2 regions of the Kordiimonas pumila genome follow, and region 2 is predicted to be linked to the other one. Evidence: riboswitches for the same ligand, from Rfam matches in the RefSeq annotation. Region 2 holds a riboswitch; the other holds the start of a gene.
The links. Region 2 has a riboswitch for cobalamin ahead of metE (5-methyltetrahydropteroyltriglutamate--homocysteine S-methyltransferase). Riboswitches for the same ligand answer to the same signal wherever they lie in the genome.
Positions count from the first base shown of each region.

Region 1: linked by a shared signal. The riboswitch ahead of ICL80_RS15125 (TonB-dependent receptor plug domain-containing protein) and the one ahead of metE (5-methyltetrahydropteroyltriglutamate--homocysteine S-methyltransferase) in region 2 are both predicted to bind cobalamin.

Region 1 covers NZ_CP061205.1:3,420,635-3,435,918, reverse strand. The annotation lists gene gspG (type II secretion system major pseudopilin GspG) at 1-101, shown strand, start outside; gene gspI (type II secretion system minor pseudopilin GspI) at 107-475, shown strand; gene gspJ (type II secretion system minor pseudopilin GspJ) at 472-1,080, shown strand; gene gspK (type II secretion system minor pseudopilin GspK) at 1,077-2,099, shown strand; gene gspL (type II secretion system protein GspL) at 2,096-3,223, shown strand; gene gspM (type II secretion system protein GspM) at 3,220-3,702, shown strand; gene gspN (type II secretion system protein N) at 3,699-4,442, shown strand; gene ICL80_RS15165 (hypothetical protein) at 4,452-4,946, shown strand; gene ICL80_RS15160 (c-type cytochrome) at 5,255-5,629, shown strand; gene ICL80_RS15155 (ACT domain-containing protein) at 5,746-6,012, opposite strand; gene ICL80_RS15150 (Lrp/AsnC family transcriptional regulator) at 6,150-6,617, shown strand; gene ICL80_RS15145 (hypothetical protein) at 6,757-7,641, shown strand; gene ICL80_RS15140 (2OG-Fe(II) oxygenase) at 7,772-8,437, shown strand; gene ICL80_RS15135 (helix-turn-helix domain-containing protein) at 8,471-8,908, opposite strand; gene tmpT (thiopurine S-methyltransferase) at 8,986-9,624, shown strand; cobalamin riboswitch at 9,703-9,894, shown strand; gene ICL80_RS15125 (TonB-dependent receptor plug domain-containing protein) at 10,052-11,923, shown strand; gene ICL80_RS15120 (ABC transporter substrate-binding protein) at 11,936-12,820, shown strand; gene ICL80_RS15115 (FecCD family ABC transporter permease) at 12,817-13,824, shown strand; gene ICL80_RS15110 (ABC transporter ATP-binding protein) at 13,821-14,600, shown strand; gene ICL80_RS15105 (cobyric acid synthase) at 14,600-15,284, shown strand, end outside.
Region 2 covers NZ_CP061205.1:1,702,808-1,718,091, reverse strand. The annotation lists gene ICL80_RS07300 (TetR/AcrR family transcriptional regulator) at 10-594, shown strand; gene glk (glucokinase) at 782-1,780, shown strand; gene ICL80_RS07290 (TetR/AcrR family transcriptional regulator) at 1,874-2,488, shown strand; gene ICL80_RS07285 (amino acid aminotransferase) at 2,560-3,741, opposite strand; gene ICL80_RS07280 (indolepyruvate ferredoxin oxidoreductase family protein) at 3,758-7,228, opposite strand; gene ICL80_RS07275 (Lrp/AsnC family transcriptional regulator) at 7,359-7,817, shown strand; gene ICL80_RS07270 (hypothetical protein) at 7,850-8,113, opposite strand; gene ICL80_RS07265 (hypothetical protein) at 8,228-8,404, opposite strand; cobalamin riboswitch at 8,623-8,841, shown strand; gene metE (5-methyltetrahydropteroyltriglutamate--homocysteine S-methyltransferase) at 8,952-11,306, shown strand; gene ICL80_RS07255 (acyl-CoA thioesterase) at 11,303-12,079, shown strand; gene ICL80_RS07250 (efflux RND transporter permease subunit) at 12,177-14,342, shown strand; gene ICL80_RS07245 (carboxymuconolactone decarboxylase family protein) at 14,352-14,912, opposite strand; gene ICL80_RS07240 (phenylacetaldoxime dehydratase family protein) at 14,937-15,284, opposite strand, start outside.

The DNA.
Region 1 (15,284 bases), 1.7 Mb from region 2:
CCGGTGAGCACGGCACGTATGATATTTTCTCGTATGGGGCTGATGGTCGCCTTGGTGGTGAAGGCCTGAGTGCTGATATTGGCAACTGGAAACAGGACTAAACAGCATGAACCTGAAGGCGGATAATGGTTTTTCCCTAATTGAAATGCTTGTAGCAACAGCTATTCTGGCGCTGACAGCCGTTGCTTTGCTGGACGGACAAGCAGGTTCACTTCGGGTTACGCACCAGCTTCAGGATAAAACACTAGCGGCTATTGTTGCAGACAACAGAACGGCGCTTGCCCTTGGGTCTGCAGCACTGCCTGTACCCGGCAACCGAAGCGGCGAAGAAGACCAACTTGGCAGCCGGTATATGTGGCGCGAACAGGTACGGCTCATGCCTGAAAATGATATATTGGTAATTGATATTGCTGTTCTGGATGCAGAGGGGGGGCACACACTTGTCAAGCGTACCGCCTACAGGAGGGCAGAGTGAAAAGTGAACTAGGCTTTTCCCTTATTGAAACACTGGTTGCGGTGGTGGTTTTTGCTGCCGTAAGTGCCGCGGGCGTTGGTGTATATTCCAACTACCAGAAGGGCCAAACAAGCCTGTTTGTGGCTGATGCGCTAACAACACGGCTGCAGGCGGTGCAGCAGGTTTTAAAAGAAGACATGGACAGCGTTTTGGTGCGCCCAGTGCGCGGTGTGTACGGTGGTACTGAACCAGCTTTTAAAAGCGGTGAAAAAGGTAATAGTGATACGCCTTTACTGCGCTTTGTTCGCGGCGGGAAAATGGTGATGGAAGCTGGTACATCATTGCCCTCACTGGAGCTTGTTGAATACTGGCTGAAGGAAGGCCAGCTTGTGCGCAGGTCCTATAGTCAGCCTGATAGAACACCAGATTCTGTATATCATGATCAAACGCTTATTACGGGTGTGAAGGCTCTTGAAATACGGTTCCAAAAAGACACTGTTTGGCTGCAAGATTGGCAACCTGCCTCTCTTGCAGGTAGTTACATGCCAGATTTGGTTGACTTGAAATTGCAGTTAGGCGGTAAAGGCACGGTACATACACTACTAGCTGTGGGGGTGCGTGGATGAACCGCTTTCTTCTTACGCTGCAATCTGTGACGGGCGCTATCACGTCGGATAAAGGCGCAGCCCTTGTGATGGTGATGGTGATTGTGTCCGCCATGAGTGCGGGTGCAGTGTTGGCATTTGATACGATGAATTTTTCTATCAGGAAAACGGCACGCACCGATATGTATGATCAGGCCCGGCTTTATGCATACGGCGGGGAAAATATAGCTCGTATATATGCTGAAAAACTTAACCAGCAGGATCAGGCAATAAAAAATTACATGGGGCTTAATAGCGCACAGGCCTTAACCTACCCGATTGATGGTGGCAGTGTGACCGGCACCCTTGCAGATGCCAGCAATTGTTTTAACGTGAACAGCCTTCTCTATAACCCTGTAGATACGGTGCCCACAAACGATATGACAGACGGCATGATACGCTATCAGAGCCTTCTGGCTGCTGCAGGCTTTGCGGATGGGCACGCCGCGCACTTGACGGCCACATTGAAAGACTGGCTGGATACAGATACACGCCCAAGCCCAGCTGGTGCTGAAGATTATGATTATGCGCTTGGCAAGGCCCCATACCGGGCAGCTAACACCCTGATGGCTGATATTAGCGAGCTTAGGTTGGTAAAAGGCTACAGCCTCGAAGTGCTGGAAGCGATAAAACCTTTTTTATGTGTGCGTCCTGATAGTGCACCAAGCGCGTTGCAGGTCAACAGCTTGCTACCTTATCAGGCGCCGCTTCTTGTTAGTTTGATGGGCGGTAAAATATCGCTCTCGGAAGCGGCAGTTTTGATATCAGAGCGGCCTAGTGCGGGGTATGCCAGCGTGGCTGCGTTTTGGAAAGAACGACTGTTTAACGGTATGATAATTCCACAGGAAACACGGGCGCACATTACACTGAAGCCACAAGCTTATCTAGCGACTATAAAAGTTCAGTTTCAGGATGCAGTTTATGTCATGGCTTCTACAATTGGAATGCAGGATGATGGCACTAGCCTTGTACTTTCCCGTACCAGAGGGGTATGGAAATGAGTAAATATTTGCTTCTTGAAATAGGTGCCTCCGCTAGAGAGCTGAAACGGACTGGTTTTGTTTCTGAGGCGGGTGTGTGGCTTGCAGATGTGCCTGTAGGGGATGTCGCAGAAAGGGCGGTAGAGGCCGATAAAACCATTGTGGTATGTGAAGGAGCGGCCTTTTCTAGTTGGGTGGTTGATGTACCTGTACTTGGGGCAGCTAAACTGCAGAAAATCCTGCCGAACCTGATGGCTGATCTGTGTGCAACACCCATAATGGATACTCACTTTTCCCTTATCGGGCAACCAGAGAGCGGGAAGGCATTTATCATTGCTGCTGCGCGGTCGTTTCTAGATAACGTGCTTGAATTTACAAATAGTATAGGGGTTTCACCCGACAGGGTTTTGCCTGATTATTGCCTTTTGCCTGTGCAGGCTGAGCATGCCGTGGCAGTAACCCCTGAAGGAAATGTAGTGGTGCGCATGGCAGATGGTAGCGGCTTTTGCGGGGAGCCTGATCTTGCAGTTCTTATGGTGCCCGACCTGATATTGCCAGCCGCCTTGACAGAGCAGGTTTGGAAGACGTTTTTGGCGAAGGCATTAGAGACTGAGGCAAATATACTGACTGGGCCTTACGCAAAACACACTAATGTTTTTGCTTTTATACCTTTGTTTAAACGATCTGCCATCCTTGCAATGATTTGTTTTTTTACATGGGCTGCGGGTACATTTTATATGGCGCAATCCTACAACGACAAGGCAGAAGTCTTGTACGAGGCGGCGGAAGAAAAGTTTAAAAAGGCTTTTCCTGATGTGAAACGCATTGTGAACCTTGAAGCGCAAATGCGCAGTAAAATCAAGGATGCAGAAGAAAAGCAGGGTGGGCAGTTTTTATCTGTATCTTCGGCCTTTTTTAAGGTGCTATCTGGCGTGGAGGGAGCTTCTCTTGACGGGGTGCGCTATGATCAGAGCCGGACTGAGTATACCTTGACACTTGCCTTCAGCAGTTTTGCTGAGGCTGATACATTCAGGCAAAAAATGAACGCATCTGGTATCGCTTTTTCAGAAGGTAGTAGCCGGCAGGAAGGCCCTGTTATCCTGACAGATATTTCCCTTAACCTTAATGCGGGAGCAAGTAGATGATAGGGTATTGGAATATGTTATCAGCCCGCGAACGGCTGTTGTTGATGATAGCTGCAGGGCTTGCGTTTATTGTGCTTCTATATGCTTTTGTGGTGCGCCCCGTTACTTTGTACAAGGAGGAGGCAGAGCAAAATTATGAACGTGCTATAACTCTGTATGAAAATATTATCTCCGGCTCAGATCAAGCTTTGGCACTGCAAGCAGCTACACCTAAAAGAATAAAGGCTGATACTGACCAGCCCGCACGGGTTGTGATCGCTCTCGCTGCACGAGATGCTGATGTGCAAGTTAGCCGTATTCAACCGGGGGAAGAAGGTGCGCTTGCCATATGGGTGGACAGTGCGGCTGCGCCTAATATTTATCGCTGGCTTGCTGCGCTTGAGGCAAAGCACAGTATCAGCCCTGTTAAGGTTTCCATGAACAAAACCAGCGTCGACGGTATGGTTAGAGCGCAAGTTGAGTTTGGGCCAGAAGCATGATGCGTTCTCTACCTCTTAAAAACTGGTTTTTGGTGTTGCTTGGTTTTGTGGCGTTCGTGTTTTTTGTTGTCTTGCAGGCGCCTGCATCCTTTGTTTTCTCAAACATTTCTCAGGTTTCTGGCACTTTTGAAGGCACCCTATGGCAGGCTCGTGCCCGTGCTTTGACCGTAAACGGTATTATGCTTGAAAATGTCACGCTGGAAACAGGCTTTTGGCCTTTGTTGGCTGGTGATTTAGTAACACGGGCAACTGTAAACGGGCGCGATGTGCGCGGTATGGCAACCTTTGTTTCATCGGGGGGTACATATTCGGTGAACGAACTACAGGGGCAGTTTTCAAAAGCCATTGGTTTGTATGGTGTTCGCTTTTTGCCAACAACCCATATTCAGGCAACAACACTGGTGTTTAGTGATACAGGCGAGTGTATGAGCGGTAGTTTCCAGCTTGAAACCACTTTTCTGCAAGATATGCTCAGGCAGCTTGGCGGCGATGCGCCTGTTCTTTCAGGGATGGGTGTTTGCACGGATATGGGCATCAAGCTGGACCTTGCAGGTAGCGATGATGGAATGCGGGTTGAAATTCCTGTTAGTGTTAATCAACAAGGTATGGCATCTGCCGATATTACTGTTATACCAGTAATATCGGCAGATGAAGGCATGCGAGCAGTTGCCGGAGTGGCAGGCTTGCAGTATGACGGCACGGCGTATAAGGGCACACTGCAGTTTAGCCTGAAACCATAGGGGAACGATGTGAAACATAGTGTTGCAATGGTTTTGATGGTGTTTTTGGCGGCATGTGGGGCTGAAAAAAAAGCACCAAGCCAAAGTGTTTCCATGGCTGCGGCAGAATCTAAAACGCTGGGAAACGATGAAGTTCTTTCTCGTATTGGTATTGTTGCACAGCAGAAATTGCAGGCAGGCGAGTGTGGCTTGTTTTTGTGGCTTCGCCGCGAAGACGCGCCCCTGATTTATTTTCAGCGGTCTGCAGAGGATGCCGCACTTATGATCCTTGACGGCCAGCGAGCAGCACTGAAACTTCGATCAAAAGAGAAGCTGATTGGCGCGTCATTCCACGAGCAGCAATCTTTTTTGTCAGGGGATATGGAAATCACTCTGGCTATTCATGCCGAAAAAGATAAGAGCCTGAGGCAAGGTTTGAAGGTACCATCTGGTACCTTGACTCTGCGCGAAAAAAGTGGCTGGTCAGCCTCTTTGCCCGTTGCTGGTGCGATTGGTTGTAAATAAGACACTAAATTGACTGTTAACTGTCATAAAACTGGCGAATAACAGCCCTAAATATTTCAAATCCTTGAATTTTTTGTGACGCGGCCTTGAGGCTGTTGACTGTGTATGCCGTCCACTTAAGATGCCCGGAGTTTCTATACAGCATAAACTCTTTAGCCGTAGCTTTGCTACGGCTTTTTTTTGTCTTCTTTGTGGGTGTAGCTTGTGTCGAATTGTCGCGACATAAGGTTTTTTCTGGACGCTTGCGTGCAGGGTCTTTATCTTGCCGCGCATGTTATAACTCTATCGAGTTGGAAAGGTAACAGACGATGAAATTAGCACGCATGTTAGTGGCAATTGGTTTTGTTGCACATCTTGCTTTGCCCGCAGCGGCAGACGGTGATGTGGAAAAAGGCGAACGGGTTTTTCGTAAATGCAAGGCATGTCACTCCCTTGAGGAAGGCCAAATGATGATGGGACCTTCTTTGCACGGTGTTATGGGCCGCACGTCCGGTACGGTTGAAGGCTATAAATATTCAAAAGCAATGGTTGATGCGGCTATTGTCTGGAACGAGGAAACTTTGGCGGCGTACCTGCAGTCACCGCGTACCTATGTTAAGGGCACGAAAATGGCGTTTGTTGGCCTCAGGAAACCAGAGGAAATTACCGATCTTCTTGCTTATTTGGAAGCAAACGGCGGCTAATAGCCTGCCAACCGGTGTATATATTAAAAGGCGACACCGCAGGCTGTGCGAGGTCGCCTTTTTATATTCCGCATGGGGGGAGGCGGAATAACAGTTCAATTTTCTTAACGGGGCAGTTAGTGGGCAAGAACCAGTGTTTCAACGCGCACAGCCCTTACGGTCACAATTTGGCGAATTTTATTCATCAAAAGGTTTGTATTCTGGTCTTCCACATCGCTGCAATCCAGCTCAATCCATTGCTGGCCATTATCTGTTTGGCGCGCGGACATGTTATAATACGGCACACCGCGAACGCTAAAAAGCTCAAGAACGCGCGAAAGTGTGCTGACCTCATAATCAGCCTGCACTGAAAATCTGGTCCGGGTTTTACCTCTTAATACCATGGGTCGTCTCCGTTTGGTTATTTGTTGACAGGAAAATAGCCGCAATAATGTGGAATGTGTTCCCTATAATTTGACAAAATAAGGTTTATGTGAGAAAATATTTCATATTATGGTTTTAATGTGGAAATAAGTACCGTATGATAGACGATCTTGATGCACGCATCCTGAATATCTTGCAGGATGATGCCACTATTCCCCTTAATGATTTAGCAGACAAGGTGGCTTCAAGCCGGTCCGCTGTGTGGCGGCGCATCCAAAAACTAACAGATGATGGTGTTATCAAACGCCATACTATTATTCTGGATCCGGAAAAGGCTGGGCTTGGCGTTATGGTGATAGCGCAGGTTAAAATGCAGGCTCACAGCCGCGATAGCTTGCCACATTTCATTGACAAGGTGAAAAGTTTTCCCGAAGTGATCGAGTGCCATACCCTGATGGGCGACGTGGATTTTTTCCTTAAAATCCGCGTGAAAGATGTACAGGCTTATGAGGACTTTTTCTGGAATAGCTTGTCGCAAATTGAAGGCGTACGCGAAATAAATTCCTCCATTGCTCTCACCGCATGGAAAAACACCACTAAAATTGCGGTTAAGCCAACAAAATGATCTTGTCCGGGCTGGTTTACCTTTTCCACATGGAGCAACAGGTTGACGACCTTATTGAGTTTAAGGCATTAATATTGCAATGAAGTAAGATCGTACTGGTTATTTCTTCATCTGTTTGTGGCGTTAGTAAAGGGTCATCATGCTTGGGCATGTGTTGGTATATGTGCGTTTGCTGGTGATCAGGGTGTTCCTTCTATTACTGTGCTTTCCCGGTAGTTTGTTTGCTGAAGAGTTTATCTTGCGTTTGGGGGACGATGAGTATTTCCCGACACTCCTTGAAGCTGCCCTGAAAGAGGCTGACGGCGATCACACCCTGACAACTTACCGTTTTCCTGAACAGATACCTCAGCAGCGCGCTTTTAGATCGCTTAAAAAAGAGAACGGCATAATCAATGTGCTCTATACCGGTCATAGTATAGAGCGGGAGCAATCTTATGCACAAGTGGATATACCCTTAACGCGCGGCTTGCTCGGATACCGTATGATGGTGCTTAAGGATGAAAACCTGCATCTTTTAAAAAACATTTCCAGCCTAGATGATATAATTCAGAATATTGATGTGGGGTCTGGTACATACTGGCCTGATACGAAGATACTGAAAGCTGCTGGATTTAAAGTGTTTACGGGTGACCACCCCTATTTATGGCCAATGCTTATGTATGGCCGTTTTACGGCTTTTCCGCGCGGGCTGAGCGAGGTTTCTGTTGAACTTGATATGTTAAAAGATGATCCGCTTGCCGAGCGACTGGTGATAGAGAAGAATATTTTATTATATTACAAATTTGACCATTTTTTCTATTTAGCGAAAGACGATACAGTAAGAGCCGCTATCATTGAGCAGGGGTTAAAGCGCCTTTATGAGAATGGTAAATTCATGGAAATTTTCATGAAGGCGGGTTTTTATAAAGAGGCGCAAAAACTTGTTGGCGATCATCCAAAACATGTTTTTGAGCTTGCGAACCCGCTGCTAAGTGAAAAGGTACAGGCTATACCCGACCAGTACTGGCATAATTTTCATGATTAGCGAGTAAAGAATAATAGACCAGCCTGTTTCTATATGCGATTAAGGCGGTAACATGGTTCCATAGCTTGGAACCAGTGATATGCCAGCCGCATGGTCTTCCGTGCGCTGTTTTGGGGTTTCTTAGGGTAAAATGGAGCATTTTTTTCTTGAGGGCACGGGCGCGCTTGACACTGGCGACGCGTGCCTGTTGTTTGCATCAATTGCTGATGATATTCAGGATAAGGGCTATAGCTGCCAGCCTGGTGCGCTACCGTCTGCGCTTTCTGCATTGTTATGGCAGCAAGTGGGCGAGATGCCACCGGTTAAGTTTAGGGAGGCAGGTGTTGGCCGCGCCGCAAACCATACCGTAGACTCTGACATTCGCCGCGATCAGATATGCTGGATAACAGGTGCTTCTGTAGCTGGAAAAGCATGGCTTGACTGGGCAGAAAATTTGCAAGCTTATTTGAATAAGCATTTATTTTTAGGCCTTTTTTCCTTTGAAAGCCATTATGCACATTATCCTGAAGGTGGCTTTTATGCTCAACACCAGGATGCCTTTAAAGGGGAAGCAAACAGGGTTGTTTCGGTTGTTGTATACTTAAACCCTGACTGGATGCCGGGTGATGGCGGCGAACTGGTGTTATATGACCCTGAGGGCACAACCGAGCTTATGCGCATTGCACCCACTTTTGGCACTATTGCTGTGTTTCTGAGCGAAGACTTCCCACATGAAGTATTGCCTACAAACCGAGATCGTTTTTCGATTGCAGGATGGTACCGCCTTAATGGCTTTAACCCGCTAATAAGCTTGTAAGGCTTTGTATTTTTAAGTAGCTAAGGTAGATGGCTAGAACTTTTCAAGGTTCTTTTGAGGGGCATATGTGCTTTTTTTGCTAGCGGCCTTGAGTAAGCGCTGGAATTTTGGGCATTCCATGTGGCTTGGGGCCGTGCACAGTGCAGCATGCTGCAAACCATCCCTCATTGTTTCAAGCTGTTTGATTGTGCGGTCCAGTTCATGAGCTTTGGCAACCAATTGCTCTCTGTTAATTTTGGGCGTGCCGTCAGGAGCAAACATGCGGGCGATATCATCTAGCGAAAAACCGGCCTTGCGCCCTAATGTAATAAGCGCCAGCCTTTCCATAATAGTGGCTGGAAAAAGCCGTCGCAGACCCCGTCGTCCGATCGAATGTATGAGCCTTTTCTCTTCATAAAATCGCAGTGTTGAAGCGGGTAATCCGGATAGTTTGGAAACCTCACTAATATCAATAACCGCTGTACTAACCATTTTCTCTTGACCTCAAGTTAACTTGAACTTGTAAACTAGTGCAAACACAGAAAAGATCAACACGGAAAGGTTACGTGATGGAAAATGAATTTTGGTTAGATAAATGGCAAAAAAACGATATTGCATTTCATGAAGGACAGGCAAATGAGCAGCTTGTAAAACACTTTAACGCTCTAGCGTTGCCTGTGGCAGCGCGGGTTTTTGTGCCACTTTGTGGTAAAACACGCGATATCGCCTGGCTCCTTTCCCGAAATTACACTGTTGTTGGTGCAGAGCTAAGTGAACTGGCTGTAAAGCAGCTTTTTGATGAACTTGGCGTAACCCCGCATGTGGTAGATGGTACCCTGACCACATACAGTGCAGAAAATATTGATATTTTTGTTGGGGATATTTTCGCCCTGTCAGCAGAGCTGCTAGGGCAGGTTGATGCTGTCTACGACCGGGCAGCCCTTGTGGCTTTGCCAGCAACCGTTCGGGCGCACTACACAAAGCATTTATGTATGATAACACATACAGCCCCGCAACTGGCTATCACTTACACATATGACCAAAGCCAGATGGCAGGGCCTCCGTTTTCCGTGCCGGATGAAGAAGTCAGGCAGCATTACGGTAGCGCATACAAGCTTAGGCTTCTTGCGAGGGAGCAAGTGCAAGGTGGCCTCAAAGGAAAATGTGCTGCAGAGGAAAGTGTTTGGGTTATAGAGCCCCATATGTAGTATCTTGTTGTCACATGTTTTGTGGAAGCGATATTTTTGAGTGCAACGAAGTGTCTCTTGCCTCCACCCTTCACATGTATTATAGCCACCCCAGATGGTTCGGCTGGTGTATGCCAGTCGCTAAGAGGGAACACGGTTAAAAACCGTGGCTGTACCCGCAACTGTATGTGAGGAGTGCGTGGCAATTTATCCACTGGTGTACATCACCGGGAAGGATGCCAGGCACATCGATCCACAAGCCAGGAGACCTGCCGTCTAGTCGCCTTTCTGATGGTCGGGTTAACCACTCAGAAGCGGACCTCCGTGTCGGCGACAATCGCCGCTGTGCACGGAGATTGTAAGGAGAAGGCCGTTCCGGCCTTATCAGACAAACTCCCCACAGTTTTATAAAAGACGGCCTTTTAGGCTCAGTTGGATGAAACTTATTATGTCTGATACATTAAAAATATTGCTATTGGCTTCCACCACTTTCACAGCTTCAAGCGCTATATATGCCGAGGCTGCTTTGGAAGAAGTTGTTGTAACAGCATCGCGCCGCGAACAAAACATCAGTGATGTTGGTGCCAGTATTTCTGTGATGAGCGAGGAAGCTCTTACACGCGGGCAATATAGCTTTGCGCTTGATGCCATTCAAACCCTGCCGGGTGTATCGATTAACCAGAATGGTGGTTTTGGCACGCAGGCAACTGTTAGTATTCGCGGTAACGCAACCGACCAAACTGTGGTGCTGATCGACGGTGTGCAGGTGAATGATGTGTCTGCCCCCGGCGGCGGTTTTAACTTTGGTACGCTGGACCCCGCCACGATTGAACGCATAGAAGTGCTGAAAGGCCCGCAGTCTGTGCTTTATGGTTCTGATGCCATTGGCGGTGTGGTGAACATCATCACCAAACGTGCAAACGGTGATGGTTTTTCTGGTAACGTTTTTGGCGAATACGGCGCTTTTGATACGTTCCGCGGTGGGGCTACGCTGCGCGGAGGTAGTGAAAAGCTGGGCTTTGTCTTGTCTGGCAGCGCGGTAGAAACAGACGGTATTTCTGTGGCAGATGAAGCTGCGGGTAACACAGAAAAAGATGGCTACAACAGCTATACGCTGCGCGCGCGCGTGCATGCGGCCCTGTCTGACCTTGTGACGGCAGAAGTGTTTGGTAGCTATACAGATAGCCACGCAGATGTTGATAGTTCTGCCTTTAACCCGGCCTCTGGTGCATATGAACCTGCAGACGGACCAGACAGAGCCTTGTCAGAAGAATATCTGGTGGGTGGTAAACTGGTGGCAGACCTTCTGGATGGCCGGTTTAATAACACGGTGTCTGTCGAGTATTCGGCCCTGTCCCGGCAGAGCATTTCTGCATATGGCACATATCCCGGCAAAGGCGAGCGCCTGAACCTTGATTATCTGGGCGTTTACAGCTTTACAGAGGCATGGTCACTGACAGCAGGTGCGCAACATGAAAACATTAAGCTGAAAGAACCTGCTGATCAGGCAAATACAGTGGATATCAACAGTGTCTTTGGTGTTGTGGCCTATGAAGAGGGCGGCTTATCACTGTCAGCGGGCCTTAGGCTTGATGATCATTCTGATTTTGGCTCCAGCACAAACGGGCAACTGCGGGCATCCTATAATTTTGCTGAAATTGGCACACGGGTATTTGCTAACTGGGGTGAGGGCTTTAAGGCACCAAGCCTGTACCAGCTATCTTATATATGCACTTACTGCTATCCAGTTGCGCAAACAGAGCCGAACGTGAATTTGTTGCCTGAACGGGCAAAGTCTTGGGAAGCAGGGGTTGAGCAAACGGTGCTAGACGGCACAGTGAAATTTGCTGCAACCTATTTTGACCAGAAAACAGATGATCTGATCATTTATACCAGCACCATTGGCTACGATAACGTAGACCGTGCACGGTCAAAAGGTGTGGAGCTTTCTGTTGATGCCGCTCTGAGCAGTGCGGTTACTTTTGCTGCGAATTATACATATGCTTCAAGCAAAGACAGGGATACGGACCTGCGCCTTATTAGAAGGCCAAAGCATCAGGCTTACGCCGTGATTGACTGGGATGTAACAGACCGCCTGTCTACACAGGTTTCTGCTACATATAACGGCAATGAGCTGGATACAGGCAACCGCACGAATGACAGCTGGATAAGGCTAGACCTAACTGCGGCCTATAAGGTGACAGATAGTATTGAGCTATATGGCCGGGTCAACAATCTGCTAGATGAAGAGTATCAGCAAATTCTAGGCTATGGTACACCCGGGATTGCCAGCTATTTTGGTGTACGTGCTAACTTCTGATAGGGGATGGTGATGGGCGCTTCTGCGCTGCATAAGCACTTTTACCCTTCTAAAGGGATATGGGGGCGGTTTGCCGCCTCCATTCTTTCTATATGCCTTATCACTGGGCCGCTTTATGCGGGCGGATTTGTTTCGCTTGATCGCTGTGCCGACCAATTTGTTTTGGCGCTTGCTGACCGCACTGATATTCAGGCTGTATCTTTTGAGGCTGCCGATAACCGCTCTTTTTATGAAGAGGCGGCGTATGGTTTGCCAGTTGTGGGGGGGAGCCTTGAAGAGGCGATTTCCATAAAACCTGATTTAGTGTTGTTAACATACAGAGGCGGCCCAAGGGCTGTGGCTGTTCTTAATCAGGTTGGTATAGCAGCATATATGCCGCCTTATGCAGGCTCGCTTGATGAAAGCCTTGGTGTGCTGATGGATGTTGGCCGCTTGCTTGGGGCAGAAACCCGCGCGGGTGAACTACAGCAAAACTACAGAAAGCGCTATCAAGCGCTTATGGATGCAGAGCGATATAGCCAGAAAGCTGTTTATATGACACCGGGCGGGTTCACGGCAGGTGAGGGTACCTACATTGATGACATTATCAAGCTTGCAGGGTTTGATACGGTGGCTGCAGAGGCAGGCATCAAGGGTTGGGTGCCACTGCCACTAGAGAAAATGGTGGTGAGCCCGCCTGATTTTGTGGTGGCCACGTTTTTCCATGATGCCGATATTCATGTTTCAAGCTGGAGCAGTAGCAGGCACAGTGTTTACAAGCATTTGATGGGTGACTTGCCCATCATTCATGTTCCAAGCCGGTATCTAACATGCAGTGGTGTTTTTGCGATTGATGCGGCAGAATATATTAGAGAGCAGGCTATAGGGCTTGGCATCACTACAAAGGCAGCGCCATGATAACAATGTTCACCCGCAAGCCTTGGTTGTTTCATGGTGCATTAGCTTGTCTTTTGGTGGTGGCGGCTTTTGTGTCTGGCATGTACGGGCAAATTTCCTTAACGGCGGCGGAATTCCTGCGGGCGCTTTTGGGGCGCGGCGATGAAGGTCTGGTGCTTATTGTACAAGACCTAAGAATGCCGCGTGTGGCGCTTGCTATTTTAACCGGTGCAACACTTGGTTATACGGGCGCTGCTTTGCAGGGATTGCTGCGTAACCCGCTTGCTGACCCGGGCGTAATTGGTGTTACATCATCTGCAAGCCTTGGGGCTGTTATTGCCATTTATTTTGGTTTTTCAGCCGTTAGCCTTTTTATGGTGCCTGTTTTTGCCATGACAGGGGCGCTTTTTGCTACCTTTGTTCTGGTAATATTGGCAGCAAGAGATAGTAGTGTTTTAACACTGATACTGGCTGGCATGGGTATATCAAGCCTTGCTATGGCGGGGGTGTCGCTTGTTATGAACTTTGCCCCAACACCTATGAGTGTGCAGGAAATGGTGCTCTGGATGTTAGGATCCCTTGAAAACCGTACGTATGAAGACCTGATTCTGGCTAGCCCTTTCATTCTTGCAGGCTGGGTTATGATGCTGGGTTCGGGGCAAGGCTTGAATGCCTTGTCGCTTGGTTCAGAAGCTGCTGCAACACTGGGGATTGATGTTGCTCGCCTGCGCTGGCGTATTGTTATGGGCACGGCTTTATCAGTGGGGGCGACAGTAGCCGTTTGTGGTTCTGTGGGTTTTATTGGCCTTGTGGTGCCACACTTTGTGCGTGCAGTTATTGGCTATGAACCACGCAAAATTTTACTGCCAAGCGCCTTTGTTGGTGCTTTTATTATGCTCCTTGCCGATATTTTAACACGTCTGCCCATTGGTCACGGCCAGCTTAGGCTTGGGGTGGTAACCGCCCTTATCGGTGCACCGATGTTTATCTATATCGTTTTTAAAACGCGGGAGAGCATGCGGTGACGGGGCTTGAGCTTAAAAATATCAGTGCCACGCTGGAAGGGATGGCTGTTCTTTCCGGGGTGAGTTTCGCTGTTAAGCCTGGCGAGGTAGTGGGGCTTATTGGCCCGAACGGTGCTGGCAAAACCACAGTTTTAAAGGCAGCACTTGGGTTACTTCCTCTTGTTGGCGGTACTGTTTTTCTGGACGGGCAGCTTCTTGAAGGGATGAATGCCAAAGACAGGGCCTGCAAGGTTGCTTACGTACCACAAGGGGCGCCGGTGCACTGGCCGCTGACAGCAGAGCGTACGGTTGCTCTAGGCCGTATCCCCCACATCAGCCCGTGGCAAAATATAACAGCTGACGATACAGCCGCTATTGAAAAAGCAATGCGGGTAACCGACTGTTGGAAGCTGCGGGACCGGCTGGTAACAACGCTTTCTGGCGGCGAGCGCGCCCGCGTTTTGCTGGCCCGTGCTATTGCTGTAAATGCTTATTTCCTGCTGGCAGACGAGCCAACGGCATCTCTTGATCCAGCACATCAGCTTCAGGTTATGGAAATTTTAAAAGAACAAGCATCAAATGGGGTTGGTGCCGTTGTGGTTATGCACGATTTGGCGCTTGCTGCTCGTACCTGTGACCGGCTTATTCTTATTTGTGAAGGCCGTGTGCTGGCGGCAGGCACACCCGGTCATGTGCTCACTGATGCAAACATTCAGAAGGCTTTTCATGTGAGTGTGTCTCGCTGGAAAGCTGGTGGTGTTGATATGATCGCCCCTATAGCCCGGATTGATAGCTAATGTCTGCACGCAGTATTATGGTGCAGGGTACAGGCTCTGATGTTGGTAAATCTGTGCTGGTTGCGGGGCTTGCCCGCGCCTATACTCGGCGCGGTTTGAAGGTGCTACCATTTAAGCCACAAAATATGTCGAACAACGCGGCCGTAACGCTCGAAGGCGGTGAAATTGGCCGTGCCCAGTGGCTACAGGCTTTGGCGGCTGGGGCAGAGCCATCCATTCATATGAACCCGGTGCTTTTAAAGCCCGAATCTGAAACTGGTGCACAGATTATTGTGCATGGTAAAGTGTTTGGCAGGGCAGAGGCTGGTGCATACCAGCGGCTTAAGCCCCAGTTGTTGTCTGCGGTTAGTGAAAGCTTTAACAGGCTAAAAAATGATGCTGACCTTATACTAGTGGAGGGGGCTGGTAGCCCGGCAGAAGTGAACCTAAGGGCGGGTGATATTGCCAATATGGGTTTTGCTGTACCCCACAAAGTACCGGTCATTTTAGTGGGGGATATTAACCGGGGCGGCGTTATTGCCTCTATTGTTGGCACTCATGCTCTGCTGCCACCTGAAGAGCGCGCCTTGATTAAAGGTGTTATTATTAATCAATTCAGGGGTGATATGAGCCTGTTTGATGGCGGTATAACCCGTATTGTGGCCGATACCGGCTGGCAGTCATTTGGTATTGTTCCGTTTTTAC
Region 2 (15,284 bases):
TACACCATCATGCCCAAACGCGACCCAAAACACATGCAAGAAAGAAGGCAGCAAATTCTGGACGCGGCCATAATGTGTTTTACAGAACGTGGCTACGAAGCTGCAACCATGAAGCAGATAAGTGAACAGGCCGGCTTAAGCATAGGGGCGCTTTACACACACTTTAAAAACAAGCGTGAACTTATCATCGAACTTCTGGAATGGGCGAATGAACACCGGGGAAATATTCAAATAAACAGCTTGGAAGAACTAAAAGCATTTTTCCATGCCGGTGCAGACGAACTTTCTGGCGAGAAAAACCCCGGTTTACATCATCTGAATATACATATTTTACAATCTTGCTTCACAGATAAGGAAATACGGGCCGCTCTTGCAAAGTCAACAGAAAGTAGCCAAAGGCTGATGGAACACACCTTAACCAAGCTAAAAGAAAAAGGCGAGATACGGGCTGACTACGACATTCAGGCCAGCGCACTGCTTCTAGCACACATTGGAACATCAGCCACGTTACACAGCTTTATTTCATCAGATATCACAAGTGATAGTATTCGCAGCATTCTCATACAGCAATTGAACCTTATGAAACCAATATAGTATAAAACCAGTCCCCCTATATCCACACTAAAAAGTACCCTTTTACCGTTACTCCGTATCAAACACATGCTAAGCAAACTTTTTGATCTTTGACAGCGCTGTCAATTTGGCATAAAAACCTTTTTCCTATATTCATTGCCATAATCCGTAACGCATGAACGTATACTACAAGGGGTAACAGGGTCATATGGCGGCAAAGCAACCTACTCATACTAGCTCAGTTTTGGTGGCAGATATTGGCGGCACAAATGCGCGGCTTGCAGTTGCTGTTTGCAGCAGTGCAGAATCCAAACCTATACTTTTGTATTATAAAACATATACTTGTGCGGAATTTTCAAATTTTTCTAGTATCCTGCATACCTACCTTTCAACCCTTGAAGGGGATATACCAACAGAAGCTTGCCTTGCTGTAGCTGGCCCTGTGTCAAAAGGGAAAGCGCATATCACTAACATTGGCTGGCATCTGGACCAAGCCGCCCTAAAACACGAATTTGGCTTAGTAGAACTTTTACTGGCTAATGATTTTGAAGCTCTTGCACGGTCGGCCCCTGCCCTTAACATGGAAGATGTAACCGTTTTATACAAAGGGAGCGACAACCCTGTTGGCGCCATTAGCATCATGGGGCCAGGCACTGGCTTTGGATCAGCAATACTCGTGAAACACGATCATAACTATACCGTTGTACCCACAGAGGCAGGGCATATGTCTTTTATACCCTTAGGCAAAGATGCTGTCGATGTGTGGGCAGAGGTTTCCAAAACGATTGGTCGCGTGACAACTGAAACATTGCTATGCGGCGCGGGTATTACACGTATTTACAAAGCTATCTGTGCACTTGAGAATGTAGCCCCAAAAGAGTATGACCCTAAAACCATCAGCATACAGGCGCTTGAAAACAAGGACAGCATCTGCCTTAAAACATTAAGCGTATTTTGCTCTATGCTGGGTGATGCCGCCGGAGACATTGCCTTGGCTCAAGGCGCAACTGGCGGTGTTTATCTCGGCGGCGGGATCCTGCCGCAGATTGCAGACTTTATTGTAACAAGCCAGTTCACCAACCATTTCCTGAATAAAGCGCCCATGGAAAATATGCTCGCGAAAATACCCGCCTATATGATCACAGAAAAAGATGCCGCTTTGTACGGGGCCGCCCTGCTCAGCCAAACACCCACTACGACATCATAAAACGGAAGTTTAAGCGCATATGCTGCCCGGTTTCTGGATACTTGCATCCTATGGTGTTGGTCGCTACAGATAGGAAAAACAAAAGGTATATCAATGGCCCGTCCCCAGTCAGCAGACTATGACACCCGCAAACAGAAGATTCTGGAGACAGCCGCCAATGTCTTTGCTGTTGAAGGCTATCACAAGGCCTCCATCTCAGGTATTGCCGCCAAGTGTGGTATTTCAAAAGCACTGATCTACCATTATTACCCCTCTAAAGAGGATATGCTCTATCACGCCATGCTCGACCATGTGCGCGAACTGGAAGCAAGCGCCACCAGCCTTATGCAGGAAGACCTGCCGCCCGCGGAAACGCTGCGTAAAATCATTCGAGACTATCTGATCATTTATGAGCGCACGGTTGACTGCCATCACCTGCTCGTAAACGAACTTGGCTCCCTGCCCCCTGAGCGGAAAAAGGAAGTGGTCGAGATCCAGAACCGTGTCGTGCATGCCTTTGCAGAACTCGCTGATAGAATAGCCCCGTCTGATCTCAACATCCACAAAGCAAAATCCGTGGTGTCCATGCTCATGCTCGGTATGATCAACTGGACCTACCTCTGGTTTAAACCAAGCGGTAGCCTAAGCTCTGAAAAACTCGCTGATATGATCGCTGATATCCTCCTAAACGGGCTCAACGGCCTAACCGACACCGATACGAAAATTTAAAAAACACCAAAATAAAAGGCCCGCAGTCTTCACTGCAGGCCTATCATTGTTCAGCAATAAGTCTGCCTATATTAGCCGGTAACGCTTTTTATTGATGCGGCGAGATAGTCAATATTATTAGCCGTAACGCCTGCAAGGTTAATACGCCCAGAGTTTACCAGATACACAGAATAATCAGCTTGCAATTTGTTAATTTGCTCTACTGTTAAATCAAGGAAAGAAAACATGCCCTGATTTTGTATCAGGTAAGCAAAATCACCTTCAACACCAGCCTTTTCCAAGCCAGCTTTCAAGAGGGTTCTGGATGTCTGGATAGATGAACAGATACCCGCCAGTTCCTTCTGCCATGAGGCAGTAAGCGACGGTGTTGTCAGAATATGCTCAACAACAGCGCCGCCATGCGCGGGCGGCATTGAATACATACCACGAGCAATCGAGCTGATCTGACCAACAGTAACTTCTTTGCGGTCTGCTTTGGTCATCACAGCCACTTGACCAACGCGGTCACGGTACAGACCGAAGTTTTTAGAGCAGGAAGACGCAAGGATCATTTCCTCAACAGAGGCAGCGATTTTTCTAATGCCGTACGCATCAGCATCAAGCCCTTCACCCAGCCCCTGATACGCACTATCAATGAAAGGAATGAAACCGCGCTCCGCAGCAACAGCGGCAATCTCGTCCCACTGAGCCGGAGACAGATCAGCGCCTGATGGGTTGTGGCAGGATGCATGCAATAGCACCACATCGTTTGGCCCCAACCCCTTTAGAGTTTCAATCATGCCACTAAAGTTCACACCGTGGGATGCTTTATCATAATAAGGGTATGTTTTAATTTTCAAACCAACGCCGCCAATAAGAGGCATGTGGTTTGCCCATGTTGGGTCGCTTACCCATACGGTTGCATCGGGGTTTGCCCGCATCAAAAACTCTGACGCAACCCTTAGCGCGCCGCAGCCGCCTGGCGTTAACGCAGCAGCAATGCGGTCACTTGGGTAGTCAGCGCCGATGAGTAGACGAAGCATCGCATCATTGTAGCCTGGCGTACCCATCATGCCGATATAAGCTTTGGTGTCTTCTGTCTCCAGCCTGTATTTCTCTGCCGCTTTCACAGCTTCAAAAATAGGCGTATGCCCATTAGCTGTTTTATAAACACCGACACTAAGATCAACCTTATCACTGTTCGGGTCTTCACGAAACTTCGCCATCAAACCCAATATTGGGTCAATTGGCAAACTAGCCATACTGCTAAACATACTATCACTCCAAATCTTATGCTGCTTTTGTGTTCACTTCAGGGTTTCTATAGCCATCTATTAAAGCTGGCAATTCCTGATTGTATTTAATTAGGGATTCGTCAAATACAGGGCCATACCCACGAACATCCATAACTTTTGCAAGCACAGTGACCGCCGTTGCATAATTATCGGCATTAATGCTTGCCAGCACATCAGACACAAGCTTTTCATAAGCTGTAATCATAGCGCGCTGGCTTCTGCGTTCCTCTGTCATACCAAAAACATCAAAAGCAGTGCCCCGCAAGAAACGGAACTGGCGCATCACACGCAGTGCAAGTTTCATCCAAGGGCCGAATTGATACTTTTTAGGCCGTCCATTCGGGCCTTTTTTCGCACCAAATATGGGCGGTGCCATATGGTATTTAACCTTATAGTCACCCTCGAATGTTTTCTTCAGGTCAGCCTCGAAACTACCATCAGTATAAAGCCGTGCCACTTCATACTCATCCTTGATGGCGAGAAGCTTGTAATAAGCGCGCGCGACTGTCTCTGACAACAATTTAGGCGCGCCAAGCAACGTCGTATCAGCCTGCTCAACTGCTGCCATAAAGCTATTATATCTTTCTGCGTATGCTGCATTCTGATATTTTGTCAGGAATGCCGCATGAAAAGCCTTCAGGCCCGCATAATCAGGTTTCATCGGTGCTGACGGCGTTTCAATGTTGCTGAACACAAACTCTGGTTTTGCAAAAACAAGCCGGCCCCAATGGAAAGCAGCCTGATTTTTCTCAATAGCTACACCATTAAGCTCGATCGCCCGCATCATTGCCTCAAGCGACACCGGGATAAGGCCTTGCTGCCATGCATAGCCTGCCATTAGCATATTTGAAAAAACGGAATCGCCCAGAAGATCAATCGCAATTTTGCTGGCATTGATAGCATTGAAATTGTCTTTACCCGCTACCGCCTCTAAAAGAGCAACCCTTTTGTCTGCACGCATCAAAGCATCACGGTTTGTCGTAAAGTTACCTGTAGGTATCTCTTCAAGGTTTAAAGAAATACGGGTTTTGCCGTCTGCCAATGTTTTCATTGCTTGCGGTCCAGTTGCTACCACCATATCGCAGCCAACAACAGCATCGGCACTGCCTTCTTCAATACGCACTTGGTGCAGCTCCGATGGCTTGTTTGCAAGCCTTACATAACTCAGAACCGTACCACCTTTTTGTGCAAAGCCCATAAAGTCAAGAACCGAGCTGCCTTTGCCCTCAATATGAGCCGCCATTGTAATCACGGCACCAATGGTCACAACTCCGGTACCGCCAACACCGCCTATAAGTAAGTTATAGGCACGTGCGAGTGTGGTATCAGGCGCCGTAAGCCCGCTTACAGCATCCTTGAAACCATCAATCTCAAGGGCCTGCGGTTTACGGAGCATACCGCCTTCCACCGTAACAAAGCTTGGGCAAAAGCCATTAACACAGGAATAGTCTTTGTTGCAGGAATGCTGATCAATCTGGCGCTTGCGGCCCGCCATTGTTTCCTTTGGTTGAATGGACAAACAGTTTGACTGAACCGAGCAATCACCACAGCCCTCACAAACGGCGTGGTTAATAAACGCACGCTTTGCAGGGTCCGGGAATTGCCCTTTTTTGCGGCGGCGGCGCTTTTCTGCGGCACATGTCTGATCATAAACCAGTACAGTTACACCCTTAATATCCCGGCATTCACGCTGCAATACATCTAGCTCATCGCGGTGATGCACAGATACACCAGATGGCAGGGTCACTGTGTTATATTTTTCAGGTTCGTCGCTCACAACCCTGATCCAGCTAACACCTTCTGCCCGCACCTGATTAACAATAGCAGGTACTGTAATCTGGCCGTCAACCGGCTGACCGCCAGTCATGGCCACAGCATCATTAAACAGAATCTTATAGGTAATATTGGTATTTGCTGCCTGCGCCTGACGAATAGCCAGGTATCCTGAATGGAAATATGTACCCTCACCGAGGTTTTGAAAAATATGTTTGCCGCCATTAAACAGCGAACGGCCAACCCAGTTCACACCTTCGCCGCCCATCTGAATGAGCGATTCTGTTTTCCGGTCCATCCACGAAGCCATAAAATGGCACCCGATCCCTGCAAGGGCCTTACTCCCCTCAGGCACAACAGTTGACCTGTTATGCGGGCAACCCGAACAAAAATAGGGCATTCGGGAAATGTCTGTTATGGGGGCAGCTTTTGTTGGTTTACTGCTTGCCTCAGCTATAATCGTATCAAAAGAGGCACTAAACATTTTACCAAGCTGCTTGGAAACAGCCTTCATCACCATAAGGGGGCTTAGTTCCCCAACCCACGGTAACAATTCAGAGCCATCAGCATTTTCTTTGCCGTACACACGGCATTCTGGCGCACCTTCATGGGAAAAGATATATTCTTTGATTTGGCTCTCAATAATGCCGCGCTTTTCCTCAACAACCAGAATTTCTTCCTTGCCTTCAAGGAACTCACACATGCCTGCAAGTTCAAGCGGCCACACCATGCCAACTTTATAAATACCCACACCAAGTTCTGTGAGGCGTGCTTCATCGAGACCAAGCCTCTCAAGCGCTTCCATCAAGTCTAGGTGGCCCTTGCCTGTTGTTACTATGCCAAATCGTGCGGCTTTTGGATTCAGGATAATTCTGTCGATTGGGTTCGCCCGCGCAAAGGCAAGAACCGCCCCTTTTTTAGCGACCATGCGGTTTTCAATTTGTGGTCCCGGCAGGTCTGGCCAGCGGTAATGGACACCAAGTTCAGGCATTTCAAAATCAGCCGGGATAGTAAAGGTTGGCAGCGGCTTCACCTCGCACGACTGTGCACTTTCAACCGTTTCAGAAATTGCCTTAAAGCCAACCCACATGCCCGAGTAACGGGAAAGGGCATAGCCATAAAGACCAAACTCTTCAAATTCAGCCACACTTGCCGGATTAAGGATCGGCATAAACCAATCCATCAATGCCACATCAGACTGGTGCGCCATACTGGATGACACACAACCATGATCATCGCCTGCAACCACCAGAACGCCACCTTTTGGTGATGAACCATAAGCATTACCATGTTTCAGGGCATCTGCTGCCCGGTCAACACCGGGGCCTTTGCCGTACCACATGGCATACACCCCATCAACATCGCGGTCTGGGTCTGTTTCCACCTGCTGAGAGCCAAGAACTGCAGTTGCGCCCAACTCTTCATTGATAGCGGGTAAAAACTTAACCTTCGCTGCCTCAAGAAGCTTGGAACCACGCCACATTTCCTGATCAACACCCCCTAGCGGCGATCCACGGTATCCACTCACAAAACCAGCAGTATTCAAGCCATCCCGCTTGTCCATCTCAGCCTGCATCAGCATAATGCGGACAATGGCCTGCGTGCCTGTTAGAAAAACACGTTCACGTCCCGCCTTGTAACGGTCCTTCAGTTCATAAGAGAGATCAATATGGCCCATAATATTACTTCGCATTCATTGTTTCTGACATTAAATGCAATTGTAATTCATTTTATCCTATATTTAATTTCATAATTATTATATTTATATCGTATTATGATTAATATATTTCATATATAAATATATATTGGATTATTATTTCAAAATGGAAATAGATCAAATAGACAAAAAAATTTTGGCTTTGCTCACGGAGAATTGCAAACTCAGTTCCCAGCAAATTGCTGAACAGGTAGGTGCCTCTACAGCATCCTGCTGGCGGCGCATCAAGGCAATGGAAGATGCTGGTGTCATTGAAAGCTATCAGGCAACCATTAACCACGACGCTGTTGGCTTTGAGCTAACCGCCTTTGCACAGGTCACGCTAAACCGCCACTCAAAAAACAATGTTAAACTGTTCGAAGAAGCTGTGGGCCGCATGCCGGAAATACTGGCCTGCTATTCTGTTACAGGTCAGTATGATTATATCCTGCATATTCTGGTTAAAAATATCCGGGATTATGAACTGTTTCTCAATGACCGGGTTTTCCACTTACCCGGGGTGGACCATGTACATTCCAGCATATCCATGAAAACGGTCAAAACACGTCAATCAAGGGCAGCATAAAAACCACACTGCCCTTTATCCGGCTGAACAGTCTATATAAGCACATTACCGCCATCATAGAGCGTCTGCAATTCGGCAAGACTTAACCCTTTGATAAAGAGAACATTATCCGCACTCAACTCTATCAGCACGCCGTCACTACCATTCATAGATGTTTCTGTCGTCGCGCTTACAAGATCACTTAAACCAGTAAACCCTGTTCCTGCGCCAGAAATATCAAGTATATCCTCATCGGTTTCAAAGTCGCTCACAACATCAGCGCCGCTCGCTCCTATCAGCTCCGTTCTGCCATACACCGTTCACTGATACCCACAACGAGCCCGTCTCACTGTCATACGCAAGACCGATAACATCTCCGTCTAATAGCCGCGGCAAGCTGTTCAGAACATCATTCGTACCGCTGCCATCACTCACAGAAAGCCGCCCACATGTCCACGGTCTTCAACGCCGTGTTGATTGGAGAAATCTGTATCTGGAATCAGATTGGCATCTGCTGCTACTTTAGGAAGAGCAATATCAGCTTCAACATACTCTTCAGACAGGCTTAAGACGCTACTCTTTACAGTAGAAACTTTATTACTCGGCATAGATACCCCAATCGATCTATTCAATACTTACACATAATGTCGAAAATATAGAAAAGCCTTCCCCAAAAAGAAACCCTTAATTGGGCATTTCTTCAATAAATTGTATTTCAATACTTTGGGGCTGCTCTTTTAATCGAAAAATAGAGTAAAATACCACACAGTCAATCATAATATAAAGAAATCTTTATATTATGATTGACTTCATGCCCACAAGAATGCTACACGCTTCCTGTCACGGTTCTCTGGCCACACTTGGCCAAGAGCTAAGAGGGAATTTGGTGCGTTAGGCTTATGGCCAAGCAATGCCAAAACTGCCCCCGCAACTGTAGGCGGTGAGCTTCTGTCCACTATCAGCCACTGATGTGTCATGCATCGGGAAGGCCGGACAAAAGCATTGACCCGCAAGTCAGGAGACCTGCCGCGACAAAATTGAACGTCCTCGGGCGGGGTGCCCCGGAGGAATGCTTATGCTTTAACGCCAGCTTTTTGCTGCTTGTTCAGGCATGCTTCCCCTTGGCCTTTGCCCCCAACATTTGGGGTTAAGCCTATGTCTAAAAACACTCTATCAATTGCATCACTTGGAACGCCCAGAATTGGGCCACGCAGAGAGCTAAAATTTGCCCTCGAAAAATACTGGTCTGGCCAGCTAAGCGCAAAAGACCTGTCTGAAACAGCAACAGCCCTTCGGTGCGCCAACTGGGCGCGCCAACACGCGCTTGGCATTACCACCATACCATCAAATGACTTTTCGTTTTACGATCATGTTCTGGATACTGCCGTTATGGTTGGTGCCATTCCCAAAGCTTATGGCTGGAGCGGCGGCCCAGTGAACCTTGAAACCTATTTTGCCATGGCACGGGGCAGCGTAGGCGGCGCCTCGCACCCCATATGCGTGCATGGTCACAGCGCACCAGCCCACGGTGTGCCAGCACTGGAAATGACCAAATGGTTCGACACCAATTATCACTATATGGTGCCGGAACTGGAGCCCGATCAAGATTTTACCCTTGCATCCACAAAACCGGTTGATGAGTTCCGCGAAGCGCTAGCGATCGGTTATAAAACTCGCCCCGTAATCCTTGGGCCTATTAGCTTTTTAAAACTGAGCAAATGCACAGATGGTACAACAGAATGTATTAACCTGATTGACAAGATACTGTCAGTTTATCTGGACCTTATGGAGCAACTTCAGGCAGCAGGAGCGGAATGGTTACAAATAGACGAACCCGCCCTTGTGTTGGATCTCAGCGAAATAGAGCGTGCAGCCTACAAAAGGGTATATAGCAAAATTGCTAAAACAGTGCCCTCGCTCAAAATTATGCTAACATCATATTTTGGCAGCCTCGGTAACAATCTTGACATAGCAACATCCCTACCTGTTGCCGGCCTACACATAGATTTGGTGCGCGCACCAGAACAACTCACAGCAGTCAGGCAAAAGCTTCAGCAAAACCAGATATTGTCCCTTGGTGTCATTGACGGCAGGAACATTTGGCGGGCAGACCTGCAAAAGCTGCATGACTGGCTATTACCGGTAGTTCAGGAACGTGGTTTAACAGGCATTGAGCTTGCACCTTCCTGCTCGCTCCTGCACACCCCCATTGATCTTGAACTTGAGACAGAACTGGATAGTGACCTAAAGAGCTGGCTAGCTTTCTCTGTCCAGAAAATGGCAGAGTTATCAACCCTTGGTCAAGCTTTTGAAAAAGGTGTTGAGACTGTCGCAGGCGCGCTGCAAGCAGCAACCAAAGCCCTGCAAGCACGCGCTACTTCTGACAAGGTGCACAATAAAACCGTACAAAACCGTGTGCAGGCTACAGGCTCTGAATTAACCAGTAGAAACAGCCCGTTTAAAACACGCAGTTTCCTACAGCAGGAAGCCACCGGCTTACCACTTTTCCCAACAACGACTATTGGGTCTTTTCCCCAAACAGCTGAGGTACGCAAGGCCCGTACCGCCTTTAACAAAGGAGAACTAAGCCCTACAGCCTACAATGCTTTTTTGAAAACAGAGACAAAAAGAGCCATTCGCTGGCAAGAAGAGATCGGCATTGATGTATTGGTGCACGGCGAGTTTGAACGTAATGACATGGTACAATATTTTGGTGAACAACTGGCCGGCTATGCCTTTACCAAACACGCATGGGTACAAAGCTACGGCTCACGCTGTGTGCGCCCCCCTATCATATACGGCGATGTTGCCCGCCCGCACGCCATGACAGTAGAATGGACCGCATATGCCCAGTCCCTTACCAGCAGGCCCGTAAAAGGCATGTTAACCGGGCCCGTTACCATGCTGCAATGGTCGTTTGTCCGCGATGACATGCCCCGCGCTGACGTATGCAAACAGATTGCCCTTGCCCTCAGAGATGAAGTGACGGACCTTGAAACTGCGGGCATCCGCCTTATTCAAGTTGATGAACCTGCACTTCGAGAGGGGCTGCCCTTAAGGCGTCTGGAATGGAGTGCATATCTTGAGTGGGCTGTTGCCTGTTTCAAGCTTGCAACCAGCGGTGTGACGGATGCAGTCCAGATACATACCCATATGTGTTACTGCGAGTTTAATGACATTATATCCTCTATCGCTGCGATGGATGCCGATGTCATTTCCATTGAAACGTCTCGCTCTAAAATGGAGCTTCTGGATGCCTTTGTATCCTACAGTTACCCAAATGATATTGGGCCAGGCGTTTATGATATTCACTCACCGCGCATCCCCAAAACGGCCGAAATAAGCAACCTGCTTGAAAAAGCCAACGGCCTTTTAAAGGCAACCCAAATTTGGGTAAACCCTGACTGCGGCTTAAAAACACGCTCATGGGACGAAGTGCGCCCGGCCCTGATTGCCATGGTAGCCGCCGCCAAAAACCTTCGCCAACATGCAGAAAGCCGAAATACATGACTGACAGTGCAGCCTATACAGGCATAACCCGTTTGGTTGACATCATCTTCCCGGGTGATGCCAACCACCACGGCACCATGTTTGGGGGTGTAGGGTTGGCGCAAATGGACAAAGCAGCCTTTATAGCTGCCGCGCGCTATGCAAGAGCAAACTTCGTAACCGCCTCGTGTGAGCATATTGATTTTGAGGCCCCTGCTTATGTTGGTGAGATAGCCGATGTGAATGCCCATGTCACACGTGTTGGTCAGCGGTCGCTTACCGTGACAGTTGAACTGATTGCAGAAGCCCTGCTAACTGGTGAAAGGCGGCTTTGCAGCAGAGGCCAGTTCAACATGGTTGCTGTTGGTGCAGAGTTTAATAAAGGGGGCGGCATCTTGCCGCCCTTACCAGCCAAAACTACAATAGATACACTCGAAACCCAAGCTATGGTTGATATTGTGTTCCCTGAGCAAACCAGCCATTATGGCAGTCTGTACGGCGGAAATGCCCTCGCCGCCATGGGGAAAGCTGCCTCTATTACAGCAACAAGGCATTGCCGCAAAGCCGTTGTTATGGCTTCATCACAGCGGGCAGACTTTACCAGCCAAGTCCAAAAAGGTGAGATTATAATACTATATTCGCATGTAACCAGCACAGGCAATAGTTCCATGGCTGTAGCTGTTGAGCTTTGGGCAGAAAGCCTATTTTCTCATAACAGGCGACACTGTGGTCAGGCAAATTTTATTATGGTTGCCGTTAACAAAGACCATAAACCTGTCAGTGCTTTAGACTAGATAAAATCACAGGCGTTGCACGGCAGTTCATTCTGTGCAACGCTAAAAGCGTGCTGGTGATATCCTTTTTGTCAATCAGAAAACGAAAGTAGTCTGTGTGAAAATTCTTCCCAAAACTGAAGGCATTTCAGGCTACCTTATCTATATCGCTGTGCCGGTTTTTGTTATTGCTATCTGGGCAGCATTTTTCCTGAATGTAGACTTGGAACCAGAAGTTACGCCTGACTTTTTCTTTTCCTCTGACAGTAGCATATACAAAAAAAATCAGGCTATCCGAGAGGTATTCCCCTCTAACCAGCAAATACTTCTGAATGTTGGTACAGCAGGCAGTATTGAAGATCCTAATTTTATCACAAAAATTGGCAGCCTCACAACACGCATCAAAGCGCTAAAGGGCGTTACATCCGTACAAAGCATTACAAACGGCCCCGACGACCTTGATGCAGCAAGAAAAAACCCACTTTGGAAACGACTGCTTATCGGCAAAGATGAAAAATCTAGCTTTGTTATTGCATTCATAAACACAGATAACTTCGCAGGCCTTGTTGAAAAGGTTGAACAAATTGCCAGCGAAGAGGAAAGTCAACGCTACAGTATTCATATTTCAGGCCTGCCTTATATTGTTGAGCAAATTCGCCGCAATTTAACAAATGACATGAAAGTGTTCACCCTAGGTGCTGTGATCCTCAGTGCTTTGGTGCTGAGTGTTATTTTCAGGTCTGCCACTGTTGTTTCTGGCGCCGTTGTTACCTGCGTTACGGCGGCGGTTCTTACCCTCACCCTTCAAAGTTTTATGGGCATCCCCATCGGAATTCTAACCGCAAACCTTGGTACTATTGTTTTTGTTCTGACATTGTCGCACATTATTTTTCTGGTTTCGAACTGGTGTAATTCGGAAAACAAAGTTGCCGGTGCAAAACTGCAGGAAACTATCCGCCACACGCTCCCTGCTTCTTTCTGGGCAGGTACGACAACCCTTTTGGGCTTTAGCAGCCTTATTTTTGTTGAAGCAAAGCCCCTAAACCAACTTGGCATTGGTGGCACAATTGGCACGGCCTGTGCCTTTGTATGTGCCTACACCATTTTCCCAGCATTTCTGCGGATGGCACAGGTAAACCCGTCCAGTTTCAGTTATATGCTTGCCAGAAAATTCCCTAGGGCAAGGCACATTACCCGGGTTTTACTGGTTATCACTATTGGGGCTGCCTTAGGGCTAGGCATAACCGGCATCAGCAAATTAAACACGGACCCAAGCCTGTTGTCTTATTTCAAAGAAGATTCCAAAATCTATAAAGGCATTTTTTATGTTGATGACAACGGCGGCAGTAACCCGCTGTTGCTTGTTATTCGCCGTAATGACCTTGGTAAGCTTGATAAGGGAGATTCCTATGACCGTATGTGGGAATTGCAGCAAGCCTTAAGCGAACATGCTTCGGTTGGCTCGGTTATATCATTACCGGTTATTATGGCGGAAGGCGATGAGCACTGGCTTGGCAAGCTATTACCCTGGAATATCTTGCTTGATATTCTGTCAAAGCCTGAATACGGCGCAGTTGCCAACAGCTTTGTGAACAAGGAACGCACGCACGCCCTGTTTATGCTGCGTATGATAGAGGCAGGCCGCGACCGTGACAGGCTTGAAATTATTAATGAAATTGAGAAAATACCAGCGCAGCATGGCTTTGCCGTAACCCTTACTGGTGGCACCTATTATTTGCAAGGTGAACTGGCCGCCTCTGTAACAAAAAGCATGACAATGGGCATTCTAACGCTCATTTTATTATTTGGTGTTATCGCTTTTATTATTTCATCTAGTCTGATGGTCACAGTCGGAGTCATGGTCTGCGCCGCGTCTATTTCTGCAATCGTGCTCGGTACACTCGGTATTGCTGGCATCCCCATAGATATTATTTCATCTCCCGCCATGAATATCTGCCTTGGCCTAATTGTTGATAACATGATCCACCTGACAGTAACCGCAAGACGACAAATGAAAGAAAGAGGTGCCACGTCAATCAGGGACTGGGAAATCTGGAAAAACGCCCTTGATAGCCAAAGCTGGCCAGCGCTTGTTTCCACTATCACAATTATGATTGGCTTTTCTGTTTTTGCCCTTTCCGACTTTCCACCCTCGCAGCGTTTTGGGTTGGAAATCACATATGGTGCTGGCCTTGCTGTCATATTGTCACTCGGCGTTTTCCCACACATAGTCGCACGTGTAGCACCGCCAAACACAAAGGGGCAACAAACACCCTCTCATTGAATAGGTTTTTCATGTGCGATCTGCCGGATGCTGCCACTCATATTTTTTCATCGGGGCATCAACCTCTGTATGCGCCAAAGCGTTTGTGAAATTTGAAATCAACTTTGATGCCAGCCCACACAAAACCTCTAGCGCTTGACGTTTTGTATAGCCCGCACCCAGAAATGCCTGTAGCCGATCATCGCCTATATGACCGCGGTTATCCAGAAGCTCTTTCGTAAAAGTACGCAGCGCCTCAAGCTTGGGGTCAGCAATAGGTGTACCTTCCCGAAGGGCCTCGATAATGTCATCTGGCATTTTGGCAAGCTTCATCCCCATAGTATGGCCCGCCATGCAGTAATGGCAGCGGTTCTCATGGTTTGATGTCATCACCACGACCTGCGCTTCAAGCGGTGTAAACTCCGTGTGTTTGGTAAAAAGATTATAAACAGTATTATAGGCTTCATAGGTTGCAGGGGCACCCGCCAAAATACGGTGCATATTGGGTAACATCCCAAAGATGGCAACAGATTGTTCCATCTGTTTTACAGACTCTTTAGGTGCAGTTTCTTTATCAAAATACGTAAACATCATTCTTCCTTTTTATACTGAATACTACGGCGTCTGTATGGCTGAGGGTAAAACAGGGATGCCAACCGCCATCAAAGTTCCTGCCGCCGAACAGTTAATATAGTCGCCGTAAAGTGTGGCTTTAGGAAACACCGTTATTTCATGCCAAAGATGCAGCCCCGGCTGCCCTTGCCAGTGCTGCACCATGTTTATAAAATTTGCCATAATGGCATGGTGCGTGGGGTGGTTGTGTGTCCAGTTCTCAAGATCTGCAAACGACCGAAAAAAGCCGGTAACACAGCTACGCTCAGACTTAAGGCCTGCTTCCGTAACTTCCTCAACAAAACGAACGCCAGAACACCCGCTGACAGATGGGTTATGTTTCAGATAGCT